DNA from 3 places in the Nonomuraea sp. NPDC050783 genome. Region 2 is predicted to be linked to each of the others. Evidence: riboswitches for the same ligand, from Rfam matches in the RefSeq annotation. Region 2 holds a riboswitch; each other region holds the start of a gene.
The links. A riboswitch is a leader RNA that binds a small molecule or an ion and turns the genes downstream of it on or off. The one in region 2 is predicted to bind S-adenosylmethionine.
Positions count from the first base shown of each region.

Region 1 (4,244 bases), on a different contig from region 2:
GCGCCGTACCAGCGGGCTGCGGCGCGAGGAGGTGGCGATGCTCGCGGGCGTGAGCATCGAGTACTACACCAGGCTGGAGCAGGGCAAGCAGAGCAACCCGAGCCGGCCGGTGCTGGAGGCCGTCGCCGGGGTCCTGCGGCTGGACGACGACGAGCGCCGCCACCTGTTCGGGCTCGCCGGAGCACCGGTCAGGCGCGCGCCCGCCGCGCCCGCCCGGCCCGCGCGCGCCGAGGTGCGCGCCGAGGTGCGCCGGCTCCTGGACATCGTCAGCCCGCATCCGGCCCAGGTCCTCAGCCGGGCCAACGACCTGCTCGCGGCCAACGAGCAGGGCCTGGCGCTGCTGCCGGGCATCGAGGAGTGGCCGGCGCGGGCCAGGAACACCGCCCGCTACACCTTCCTCCACCCCCAGGGCAGGCGGGTCTACGACAACTGGGAGGAGGTGGCCGCCGCCACCGTGGCCCACCTGCGCGCCGTGGCGGGGGCCGACCCCGACGCGCCCGACGTGACCGCGGTGATCGGCGAGCTGGTGGTGAAGAGCGCGGAGTTCGCCAGGCTATGGGAACGCTACGACGTCCGGTCACGCACCAACGGGCGCAAGCGTTTCAACCACCCGTCCGTGGGCCGGATGACGCTGAGCTACGAGGTGCTGGAGGTGGCCCGCAGCGACGGGCACCGGCTCGTGGTCTACCAGGCCGAGCCCGGCACCCCCGACCACGACGCGATGCTGCTGCTCCGGCACGCCGGCACCCCGCGAACCGCCGGCGAACCCGCCTGACCGGCTCACAGGCCGATCGCCCCGTCGATCCGCTCGCGGAGCAGGTCGGCGTGCCCGTTGTGCCGGGCGTACTCCTCGATCAAGTGCAGGAGCACCCAGCGCAGCGACACGGTGCCGCGCCACGCGTCGTGCCCCTCGACGTCGAGGCCGGCCGCCCGCGCCACGAACCGCTCGGCGAAGGCCACCTCGGCCTCCCACGCCCGCCAGGCCGCCTCGATCACCTCGGGGTCGTCCACCGCCCCGTCGAAGTCCCCGTCGGGGTCGGCGTCGGAGGAGAAGACCGGCGGGGCGCTCTGGCCGGCCAGCACGCGCCGGAACCAGCGGCGCTCCACGTCGGCCAGGTGCCGCACCAGCCCCAGCAGCGACAGCGTCGAGGGCTCGACCGAGCGGCGCGCCAGCTCCGCCGGCACCCCCGCGCACTTCAGCCGCAGGGTCTCGCGCTGGGCCCGCAGCATGTCCAGCAGGAGGCGCCGCTCGTCGCCGGTCGCGGGCCCGCCGAACCGGCGATCGTGGCCGCCCGCGGGGAACAGGTCCCCCCTCCTTGCGCCGCCCGCGCCGGATCCGGACGGCCGCCGCGCCGGGGCGCCGTGCAGCGGCAGGTGCTTGGTCAGCGCGGTGACCCGGTTGCGCGGGCCGAGCAGCCCGACCGCGACGTACTCGACCTCCTCGCCGGGGGTGGCGGCGAGCGCGGTGAGGTAGTCGTCGTAGTCGCGGGCCCGCCGCGCCACCTCGTTGAAGCCCACGGCGACCAGGTCCTCCCGGGCGCGGGCCGTCCGGTGCAGCTCGCGCAGCTCCCCTGGCGTGCCGCTCAGCACGGGCACCGGATGCGGGTCCAGCCCGGCGTGCAGGCCGCCCGAGGCGTCCTTGGCGTCCTCCGGCGGCGGGCCGGGCAGCCGTACGCCCAGGCTCAGGCCCAGCACGGCGGCGGCGTTCACCGCCCACGCGTGCGGCAGGTCGGCACGGATGACGACGACCAGTTTCGTGGGCAGGGCCATGCGGGACTCGCCTTCATGATGAGCGGGACGGAAACGCCCAGAAACCTAGCCAGGTGACCGGCAGCCGGGGCTTCCCGGCGAACGTTCGGCCGGAAAGGAGGCCGCTGCGCCGATCGCGCCTGAACTTCGTTCGGCCCGCGCCGGGCCGCGCCGGCCGAATGGCCGCCCCGGCCTGCCGGAGCGCGGCGGGGCGTGCCGGGGCGTGGCGCGGCGTTTGACGGCGTGCGGCGTGACCTGGCAGGATCTGCGCCCGTCGATCATCCAGAGGACCCGAGGGACCTGGCCCCGCGACGGTCCGGCAACCTCCCCGGCGGAGATCCCCCGGGAAAGGTGCCAATGCCAGGAGACGATGAGGGAGTCTCCATGAGCACGTGCCTTGACGTTCCCGACCACGGCGCCCCGTGCCCCGGACCCGCGGGACGGGCACCCGGAAAGGACGGCGGGTCCATCGGCTACTGGGCCGCCGTGGGCCGGAAGCTGGAAGCCGGCCCGGGCGTGCACCGGCCGTCGGCCTTCTCCGCCCTCCTCGCCTCGACCATGCGCGACAGCCGCGACCATGTCGTCGTGGACGCGGGCTGCGGAGCGGGCCTGGTCACCCTGGCCGCCCTGGCCGCCGGGGCCCGGCACGTGATCGCCCAGGACCACGACGCGGCCGCGCTCGCCGACACCGCCCGCAACGTCGTCGCCCTCCTCGGGCCCGGGGCACGGGAGCGGCTGACGCTGTGGGAGGCCGACTGGCGCCTGCTCGCCCCGATGAGCGCCCACCTCCTGGCGGTCAACCCGCCGCAACGCCCGGCCGCGCTGCTGCCCCAGGTGCCGGCCGACCAGCGCCATCTCCACGACGGCGGCGGCGAGGACGGCCTGGACGCCCTCCGGCTGATCCTCGCCCATTCCAGCGCCCATCGGGTCCGCACCACCGCCGCCGCCGTCCTGGACCCGTCCCTGGCGAGGCACCCGAGCTGGACGGGGCCGCGGCTGCTCGCCGACGCCGAGCTGCCCTTCGACCCGGCCTGGCGCAGCCTCGTGCCCGGCCTGCGCGGGCGCGTCAACGTCTGGCAGTTCACCCGGGTGCCCGCGCCCGGGCCCCGCACCGCGCGATGAAGGCGCCGCCGCCGTCCGCCGGGTCACCCCGCGGTGTTCAGGCAGGTGGCCCGCCGCCGCCCCAGATGGGCGCGTTCGGCATCGGTACGGACCAGCCCCAGGGCGGCGTCGAACGCGGCCACCGCCTCCTCGCGCCGGTCCAGCCTCCACAACAGCTCGGCCCGCACCGCGGGAACCAGGTGGTTGGCCGGCATGACCCGCTCCAGGCCCTCGATGAGGCTCAGCGCCGCCTCCGGCGACCCCGCCTCGGCCACCGCGACCGCCCGGTTGAGCCGCACGACCGGTGAGCCGGTACGGCGTTCCAGCTCGGCGTACAGCCGGGCGACGCGCGGCCAGTCGGTGGCGCCCGTCGTGCTGTGCTCGGCGGCGATCAGCGCCTGGAGGTGGTACTCGCCGGACGCCGCCGTGCCCAGCCTGCTCAGCAGGTCCAGGCCACGGCCGATCTCGTCGAGCCGCCACCGGGAGCGGTCCTGGTCGGGCAGCATGACCAGGCGGCCCTCGCCGTCCGAGCGGGCCCCGCGCCTGGCGTGCTGCAGGATCATCAGCGCCAGCAGGGCGAGGACGTCCTCCTGCCCCGGCAGCAGCTCGCCGAGCAGGTAGCCGAGCCGGATCGCCTCCTCGGCCAGCCGGGGCCGCTGGTGGCCGGGGCCCGCGCCGGGCCGGTAGCCCTCGGCGAACAGCAGGTAGACGGCCTTCAGCATGACGTCGAGCCGCCCGGGCAGGTCGCCGGGGTCCGGCCGACGCAGCGGGATGCCGGACTGCGCGATCTTGGCCTTGGCCCGGGTCAGCCTGGCGTACATCGTCGGCTCGGGCACCAGGAACAGGCGGGCGATCTCCGCCGTGCTCAGCCCCGCCCCGAACCGCAACATCAACGCCGCCCGCGCGTCGGCCGACAGCGCCGGGTGACAGCAGGCGAACAGCAGCCGCAGCCGCTCGTCGGCGATGGTGTCCGGGGCGGCGCCCTCCACCGCGGGCGCCGGTCCGGTCACCAGCAGCGGCAGCCGCCGCCGGTCGCCCTCCTCGCGGCGCAGCCGGTCCAGCGCCCGCCGGTAGGCGGTCCTGGCCAGCCACGCCTGCGGGCGGCCGGGCACGCCCCGCTCGGGCCAGGTCCGCGCGGCTTCGACGAAGGCGTCCTGCAGGCCGTCCTCGGCCACGTCGAAGCGGCGCAGCCGGGCCAGCAACATCGCGAGCAGGCCCGACCAGTGCTCCCGGTAGGCCTGCTCGACCGCGTCGTGAGCGTTCAGCCCGCACTCTCCCGCACCGGCACGACCGGCCGGATCTCGACCACGCCCTCGGGCATCCGGGCCGCCAGCTCCATCGCCTCGTCCAGGTCGGCCGCCTCGATCAGGTAGAAGCCGCCCAGCACCTCGGCG
Region 1 is NZ_JBFAHK010000036.1:35,725-39,968, forward strand. It holds gene AB0H75_RS46475 (helix-turn-helix transcriptional regulator) at 1-775, shown strand, start outside; gene AB0H75_RS46480 (DUF664 domain-containing protein) at 781-1,770, opposite strand; SAM riboswitch class I at 2,025-2,126, shown strand; gene AB0H75_RS46485 (50S ribosomal protein L11 methyltransferase) at 2,134-2,871, shown strand; gene AB0H75_RS46490 (RNA polymerase sigma factor) at 2,895-4,115, opposite strand; gene AB0H75_RS46495 (YciI family protein) at 4,112-4,244, opposite strand, start outside.
Region 1: it holds a riboswitch for S-adenosylmethionine, as region 2 does, so the genes downstream of both, AB0H75_RS46485 (50S ribosomal protein L11 methyltransferase) here and thrC (threonine synthase) in region 2, are expected to answer to the same signal.

Region 2 (4,244 bases):
ATCTTCTCCCAAGGGTCCTCGAGCTCGATCTCCTTGGCGATGGATACACCGTCGTTGGTGATCGTGGGGGCGCCCCACTTCTTCTCCAGCACGACGTTGCGGCCCTTGGGGCCCAAGGTCACCTTGACGGCGTCGGCGAGCTGGTTCATCCCGCGCTCGAGACCGCGCCGGGCGTCCTCGTCAAACGCGATCATCTTGGCTGCCATAAGGCTAGACCTCCCAGATGCAGGGTGGCGTGTCCTGGACCGAGCCGACGCCCGCGACGGCAAGGGCCTGCATCTCCGTTCGGCAGACCCCATCGTCTCGATCCCGAGTCATTGGCACTCTGCCACACAGAGTGCCAACGAACTGTTTAGCACTCTACCCTGCCGAGTGCAAGCGAACGACCCTCCGACGGAGTGGCCTCCCAGGTCAGCCGCCTGCTCCGGGACGGCGGGCCGCTCACCGGGTGGCCCGCCGTCGATCGACGAATACGAGGGTGGCGGGGTCGCACGGACTGCGCTGCCGCGCGAAGCCGCCGGTGCATACCAGTGACGTGAATCAGACCGCGCGGACAGACTCGGCCTGCGGTCCCTTCTGGCCCTGCGTGATCTCGAACTCGACCCGCTGGCCTTGTTCGAGAGAGCGGTACCCGTCCATCAGGATCGCTGAGTAATGGACGAATACATCCTTACCACCGTCTACCGCGATGAAGCCGTAGCCCTTGTCCGCGTTGAACCACTTGACGGTGCCCTGCGCCACTTCCGACTCCTCTTACTGGGGCTACAGATCTCGCCCATTCCACCGCGAGACCCGTAATCGCCTGACTTATAGCTAAATCAGTCAGACGATCGCCTCGACCATACCTGTGGCACGGGGTTTGGCAACAGTGTCAATCCACAAACAGCGCATTTGTTCGCAGGGAAGGTACTTCAAGGTTGAATAGCTCTGGAAAAGCAGAAGGCGCCCACTAGGGGCGCCTCCCGTCATGCCGTGGAGCACTCAGCCGCCGGCGACCGCCGGGATGATGGAGATCTGCGCGCCCTGTGGGGTGGGAGTGTCGAGACCTTCGACGAAACGGACGTCCTCTTCCCCAACGTAAACGTTGACGAAACGCCGAATCTTGCCCGATTCATCCAGAATTCTCGCGCCGATGCCCGGGTAGTCCGCGTCGAGCTTGGCGAGCACGTCACGAAGAGTCGCGCCGTCGCCACTCACTTCCGCGTTTCCGCCGGTGTACGTGCGCAGAATGGTGGGAATCCGCACAGTAACGCTCATGGTTATCTCGCCTTTCCTGGTTGTCAGACAGCCGCGCGGAACGCGTCGAGGGAGGGCTTGATCACGGCGGTGGGCCGCGACGACTCGCCGGCGACGGCGTCGAGCGTCTTCAGCCCGTCCCCGGTGTTCAGCACCACGGTCTCGGCCTCGGGGTCGAGCCGCCCCGCCTCGACGAGCTTCTTGAGCACGCCCACGGTCACCCCGCCCGCGGTCTCGGCGAAGATGCCCTCGGTCGAGGCCAGGAGCTTGATGGCGGCCACGATCTCGGGGTCGGTGACGTCCTCGACGGCCCCGCCGGTGCGCCGGGCGATGTCCAGCACGTACGGCCCGTCCGCCGGGTTGCCGATGGCCAGCGACTTGGCGATGGTGTCGGGCTTGACCGGCTGGACCACGTCGTGCCCGGCCTTGTAGGCCGCCGACACCGGCGAGCACCCGGCCGCCTGCGCCCCGAAGATCTTGTAGGGGGTCTCCTCGACCAGGCCGAGCGCGATCAGCTCCTTGAAGCCCTTGTCGATCTTCGTGAGCTGCGAGCCCGAGGCGATCGGGATGACGATCTGCTCCGGCAGCCGCCAGCCGAGCTGCTCGGCGATCTCGTACGCGAGCGTCTTGGAGCCCTCGGCGTAGTAGGGCCGCAGGTTGACGTTGACGAACCCCCACTTGTCGCCCAGGGGGTCGCCGATCAGCTCCGAGCAGAACCGGTTGACCTCGTCGTAGGTGCCGTCGATGCCGATCAGCTTGCCGCCGAACACCCGGGCCATCGCGATCTTGGCCTCTTCGAGGTCGGCCGGGATGAACACGCAGGCGTCGAGCCCGGCGCGGGCCGCCGCGGCGGTGACCGCGCCCGCGAGGTTGCCGGTGGAGGAGCACGACAGCGTGTGGAAGCCGAAGGTGCGCGCCGCCTCGACGGCGATGGCGACCACCCGGTCCTTGAAGGAGTGGGTGGGGTTGCCGGAGTCGTCCTTGACGTGCAGGGACCTGAGGCCGAGCGCCCGCCCGAGGTTGCCGGCCCTGACCAGCTTCGTCCAGCCCGGGTTCATGTTGGGCTTGGTGGCCACGTCGGCCGGGACGGGCAGCAGCGCCCGGTAGCGCCAGATGTTGGCCGGGCCCGCGGCGATGTCCTCGCGGGTCACCCGGCCGTATTCGTAGGCCGCCTCCAGCGGCCCGAAACACTCCAGGCACGCGAAGCTGGGCCCGAGCGGGTAGCGGGCGCCGCACTCGCGGCAGGACAGAGCGACGGCAGGACCAAAGTCGTGCGACATGAAGCGAGGCCTTCCCTCATCTTCGCCCGCGGCCACCTTGACCGCGAACCGGAATTGGCACCTTGTCCCGGTCGGCCTCGCCAGGTCGCGAGTCGAAAGCCGGGAGGGTTGCCGGGGCTTCGCAGGGCCGGTCCCTCCACCCCTCTGGATGAGCAATATGAAGTTGTTGAACTGGACTCTACCCAATCAACTGTCCGAAATTACCACCCGTCTCAACATGTGGGACAACCCGTCTCAGCGATAGTCGTCACCCAGCACCGCCTGGACGTACTTGCGGGCCTGGTGGATGCGCGACTTCGCGGTGCCCAGGGGGATGCCGAGCTGCTCGGCCACCTCGTTGTAGTCGAGCTGCACGATGTCGCGCAGCACCAGCGCCTGCGCCAGGTCGGGCTTGTCGGCCTCCAGCGCCTCCATCGCGTCGAGCAGGTCGAGCCGGGAGCCGGCGATCACGCTGACCCGCCGCACGTCGGGCTTCTGCATCGGCAGCTCCTCGGAGGTCTGCTCGGCGGCCCTGCGCTTCAGCGACCGGTAGGTGGTGCGCGCGCAGTTGGCCGTCACGATGTGCAGCCAGGTGCTGAACCTGGCGCGGCCCTCGAAGCGGCCGATGTTGCGGGCCACGGCCAGCAGGGTGTCCTGTGAGGCCTCCTCCGCGTCCTGGTGATAGGGCAGGATCCGGGAGCAGTGGCGCATCACGTCGGGCTCGATCCTGGCCAGCAGCTCGCCGAGCGCGCGATGATCTCCGGCTGCGGCGGATCGGGCGAGTTCCTCGGTTAGCTCATCAAGCGCCATAGCTGGGATCCTATGATCGAAGGGAGCTTCGATGAACAGCGTCCTGGTGGCCTCCAACAGAGGGCCGGTCTCCTTCACCGTCTCCGACGACGGCGTTCTCATCATGAGGCGCGGCGGGGGCGGCCTGGTGAGCGGGCTGTCCGGCGTGGCCAAGAAGGACGGCGTGCTGTGGGTCTGCGCCGCGCTGTCCGACGACGACCGCAGCGCCGTGCGCGCCTCCCCCGGCGGCCGGCTCGACCAGGGCGGCTACGACACGGGCCCGCTGCGCATGCTCGACATCCCCGCGGCCACCTTCCACCGCGCCTACAACGCCGTGGCCAACTCCACCCTGTGGTTCGTCAACCACCTGCTCTACGACATCCCCAACGCGCCCAACTTCGGCGGCCGCTTCGGCCGCGAATGGGACTCCTACCGCGACTACAACGGCGCCTTCGCGCTCGCCCTGGCCGAGGAGGCCGGGCACGGCGCGCGGGTGATGGTCCAGGACTACCACCTGACGCTGACTCCCGCCATGCTCCGGGCCGAGCGGCCCGACCTGCGCATCGCCCACTTCAGCCACACCCCCTGGGCGCCCCCCGAATACTTCTCCCTGCTGCCCGACGAGGTGGCCGGCGAGGTCCTGGAGGGCATCCTGGGCGCCGACCACGCCGGGTTCCTGGCCGGGAGGTGGGCGGCGGCGTTCATGGACTGCTGCGAGGCGCTGCTCGGCGCCGAGGTGGACCGCGCCGCCCGCAGCGTCACCTACGAGGGCCGCACCACCCGGATCGGCGTCCACAGCCTGGGGGTGGACGGCGCGGCGCTGTGGGAGCGGGCCCGCGAGCCCGACGTCGAGTCGCACATGGCGGCGATCAGGGAGCAGGTCGGCGACCGCAGCCTCATCGTCCGCATCGACCGCACCGAGCTGTCGAAGAACATCGTGCGCGGCCTGGCGGCCTACGG
Region 2 is NZ_JBFAHK010000017.1:198,496-202,739, forward strand. It holds gene groL (chaperonin GroEL) at 1-206, opposite strand, end outside; gene AB0H75_RS35870 (cold-shock protein) at 541-741, opposite strand; gene AB0H75_RS35875 (MoaD/ThiS family protein) at 982-1,257, opposite strand; gene thrC (threonine synthase) at 1,281-2,516, opposite strand; SAM riboswitch class I at 2,530-2,671, opposite strand; gene AB0H75_RS35885 (RNA polymerase sigma factor) at 2,751-3,305, opposite strand; gene AB0H75_RS35890 (trehalose-6-phosphate synthase) at 3,337-4,244, shown strand, end outside.

Region 3 (4,244 bases), on a different contig from region 2:
CGCTTCGGGCACGCGGGCGCCCGGCACGAGGACGCCCGGCGCGGGCACGCCCGGCCCGGGGACATCAGGCGCGGGCGGTCTCAGCGACGAGGACCGGCGCGACATCGACGCCCTGGTCGCCGACGACCAGCCCGAGCACCGCAGGCCGCCGAACCGCTGAACGCCCGACGCCCGCCCCTCGTGCCCGGGGCCGCGCCCGGGGCGCTCAGCGGGAGGCGATGTCCCGCAGCGCCTCGACCAGCCGGTCCACGTGCTCCTGCGTGGTGCCGATGCCGATGGAGGCCCGCACGGCCGACGCCGTGCCGTCCTCGCAGCCGCCGTCGGCCGTGCCCAGCAGGTGCCGGACGAACGGGTGCGCGCAGAACTTCCCGTCGCGCACCCCGATGCCGTACTCGCCGGACAGCACCTCGGCCACCTCGCGCGCCGGCCGCCCGGCGACGGTGAACGACACGATGCCCACCCGCGGGTGGTCCTCCCCCCACAGCGACAGCTCGCGTACCCCCTCGATCGAGGCCAGCCCGGCGCGCAGCCGCGCGAGCAGCCGCTCCTCCTCGCGCACCAGCGCCGTCCACCCGGTGGCGGTGAGCGCGTCGCAGGCGGCGGCCAGGGCGATCGCGCCCAGCACGTTGGGGGTGCCGGCCTCGTGGCGCGGCTCGGGGTCGTCGTGCCACTCGGCGTCATCCCCGACCGCGCGCACCGCGCCCCCGCCCTTCAGGTACGGCTCCCCGCCGGCCAGCCAGTCGCCGCGCCCCACCAGCGCTCCGGCGCCGAACGGCGCGTACAGCTTGTGCCCGGAGAAGGCCACGTAGTCCAGGTCGAGTGCGGTCAGGTTGAGCTGCCGGTGCGGGACGAACTGCGCGGCGTCCACCAGGATGCGCGCCCCGTGCCGGTGCGCGATGTGGGCGAGGGCGGCGATCGGCCACAGCTCGCCGGTGACGTTGGAGGCGGCGGTGACGACGAGCAGCTTCGGCCCGTCGATGGCGGCCAGGGCCCGGTCGGCGGCGCGGACGGCCTCGCCGGGGAAGGCGGGCGGGGCCAGGCGGACGGCGTCCGGCCAGGGCAGCAGCGAGGCGTGGTGCTCGGTGTCGAAGACCACGACGGTGGTGCCGGCGGGCAGGCAGCGGGCCAGCAGGTTGGTGGCGTCGGTGGTGTTGCGGGTGAAGATCACCGCGTCGCCGGGGCGGGCGCCGACGAACGCCCGGACGGTGTGGCGGGCCTGCTCGTACCGGGCGGTGGTGAGCTGGGAGGCGTAGCCCGCGCCCCGGTGGACGCTGGAGTAGGCCGGGAGCGCGGCGGCGACGGCGGCGCTGACCGGCTCCAGACAGGGCGCGCTGGCGGCGTAGTCGAGGTTGGCGTAGCGGACCAGCCTGCCGCCCTTGACCGGCACCTCCAGGTCGGCGCCGACCACGGCGGGCACGGCCCGCCCGCTCCCGGGAGCGGGGAAGGGGGAGGGGGCGGGGGTCTGGGCGGGGACGGCGTCGCCGGTGAAGATCGTCAGCGTGGACACGGCACAACTCCTCAAGGGTCATCGGACCCCTGGAGGCGACCACGGAGCCCGCGCTTGCCCGCCACACCTCGTGACGGACCAGGTCTTCACCCGGGGCACCCCGCCGCGGACGCGAGGGTTGCCGGCCAGCTAGCCGGGGCTTGTCGCTGGCGCTCATGACCTACGTCCCGCACTATAACCGACGCCCCACGGCGATACGCAAGTCCGCGAACTTATCCGGAGCCCGGCTCGTTGTGTCCGAAAAGTCAGTGCCCGGACGTTCAGTGCCTGGAAGTTCAGTGCCCTGGAAGGCCGGCCAACGCGTCATGGAGGTGTTCGGATGCTGGATTGGGTGACCGATCCGCAGATCTGGATCGGTTTCTTCACCCTGGTCGCCCTGGAGATCGTGCTGGGGATCGACAACATCATCTTCATCTCCATCCTGGCCGGGAAGCTGCCTCCCGAGCAGCGCGACCGGGCCCGCGTGCTCGGCCTGGCCGCGGCCCTGGTCAGCCGGCTGCTCCTGCTGCTCGCCCTGTCGTGGGTGGTGCGGCTCACCGAGCCGCTGTTCACGGTCCTCGGCCAGGAGATCTCGGGACGGGACCTGATCCTGCTGCTCGGCGGCCTGTTCCTGCTCGGCAAGAGCGTCACGGAGATCCACCACAGCATGGAGCCCGCGCACGGCAAGGACGGCAAGCAGGCCGCCGCGGCCTCCTTCGCCTCGGTGATCGTGCAGATCATGGTGCTGGACGTGGTGTTCTCGCTGGACTCGGTGATCACTGCGGTGGGCATGGTGGACCAGCTCGGCGTGATGATCGCGGCGGTCGTGGTGGCGGTGGCGGTGATGTTGTTCGCCTCCGGGCCGATCAGCCGCTTCGTGGACGGCCATCCGACCATCAAGATGCTGGCGCTGTCGTTCCTGGTGCTGATCGGCGTGGTGCTGGTGGCCGAGGGCCTCGACCAGCACATCCCGAAGGGTTACATCTACTTCGCGATGGCGTTCTCGGTGATCGTGGAGCTGCTCAACATCCGGGTGCGCAGCCGGCACGGCAAGCAGGTCGAAGGGGCTCCTGAGCAGGAGGGGGAGGCTCCTAAGATGAAATAGTGCGCTTTGATCCTTGGAATCCGGATTTCGTAGCTCACCCGTACGGGGTCTACGACGAGCTGCGGCGCGAGGCGCCCGTTCGCTACTTCGAGCCCACCGACCAGTGGCTCGTCCCCCGCCACGCGGACGTCAACGCCCTGCTCAGGGACCGCCGCCTGGGGCGGTCCTACCTGCACGTGGCCACGCACGAGGAGTTCGGCAGGCCGCCGGAGCCGGAGTTCCAGGAGCCGTTCTGGCGGGTGATCAGGGCGGGCATGCTGGACGTCGAGCCGCCGGTGCACACCAGGCTGCGCCGGCTGGTGTCCAAGGCGTTCACGCCGCGCATGGTCGAGTCCCTGCGGCCGCGGGTGCGGGCCATCGCGGGCGGCCTCGCGGACGCGTTCGTGGAGAAGGGCGGCGGCGACCTGCTCGCCGAGGTCGCCGAGCCGCTGCCGGTCACGGTGATCGCCGAGATGCTCGGCGTGCCCGAGTCCGACCGCCACCTGCTGCGCCCCTGGTCGGCCGACATCTGCGGCATGTACGAGCTGAACCCGTCCCCCGAGGCCCAGCACACCGCCGTCCGCGCGGCCGAGGAGTTCGCCGGCTACCTCAGGTCCCTGGCCCGCGCCCGCCGCGCCGCGCCCGGCGAGGACCTGATCAGCGCCCTCGCCCGCATCCCCGAGCTGACCGAGGACGAGCTGGTCGGCACCTGCGTGCTGCTGCTCAACGCCGGGCACGAGGCCACCGTGAACGTCACCGGCAACGGCTGGTGGGCGCTGCTGCGCAACCCGGCCGAGCTGGCGCGGCTGCGCGCCGACCGCTCGCTGCTGCCCACCGCCGTGGAGGAGCTGCTGCGCTGGGACACGCCGCTGCAGATGTTCGAGCGATGGGTGCTGGAGGACATCGAGGTCCACGGCGTGCGCATCCCGCGCGGGTCGGAGGTGGCGCTGCTGTTCGGCTCGGCCAACCGGGACCCGGCCGTGTTCGAGGACCCGGACCGGCTGGACGTGGGCCGCGCCGACAACCCGCACATCTCCTTCGGCGCCGGCATCCACTTCTGCCTGGGGGCGCCGCTGGCCCGCATCGAGCTGATGGAGTCGTTCGGCGCGCTGCTGGACCGCACGGCGGCCCTGGAGCCGCGCGAGGAGCCGGAGTGGAAGCCCGGCTACGTCATCCGCGGCCTGAGCGCCCTGAACCTCACCGCCGTCCCCGCCTGACGGGGACTCCAGGGCGCCGGGGGTCAGCGGCGCTGTTCGAGCCAGCCGAAGCCGCCGAGGCCGGCCGGGTCGATGAGCTCGCCCTCCTCCGACGCCCTGGCCAGCGCCCCGAGATAGCCGCGCGGATCGGCGCCGGCCAGCTCGACGGGCGGCCGGGCGCCGGTCACCCCCAGGGAGCGCAGCACCTCCCGCTGTGTGGACAAGGTTGTGGATATCGCGCCGGCTCGCCGGCCGGCCTCCGCGCACGCGTCGAGCGCCACATGTGCTGTGATATCGCAGGTCCCGTCGGGTATGGGGGTGACGACCGCTCCGTCCCTGTAGCCGGTCAGCGTCCCCCAGAGGGGCCGGTTGTCCACAGGGTGTGCATAATCGACGGCGATCGCCCGGCCCCTGGTGAGGCGGGTGACGACGGCGGCCCACGCCTCGTCGCGCGGCCGGCCGATCTCGGCCCGCGCCC
Region 3 is NZ_JBFAHK010000005.1:407,933-412,176, reverse strand. It holds gene AB0H75_RS16510 (DoxX family membrane protein) at 1-160, shown strand, start outside; gene AB0H75_RS16505 (aminotransferase class V-fold PLP-dependent enzyme) at 206-1,417, opposite strand; SAM riboswitch class IV at 1,553-1,668, opposite strand; gene AB0H75_RS16500 (TerC family protein) at 1,827-2,591, shown strand; gene AB0H75_RS16495 (cytochrome P450) at 2,591-3,787, shown strand; gene AB0H75_RS16490 (SAM-dependent methyltransferase) at 3,811-4,244, opposite strand, start outside.
Region 3: it holds a riboswitch for S-adenosylmethionine, as region 2 does, so the genes downstream of both, AB0H75_RS16505 (aminotransferase class V-fold PLP-dependent enzyme) here and thrC (threonine synthase) in region 2, are expected to answer to the same signal.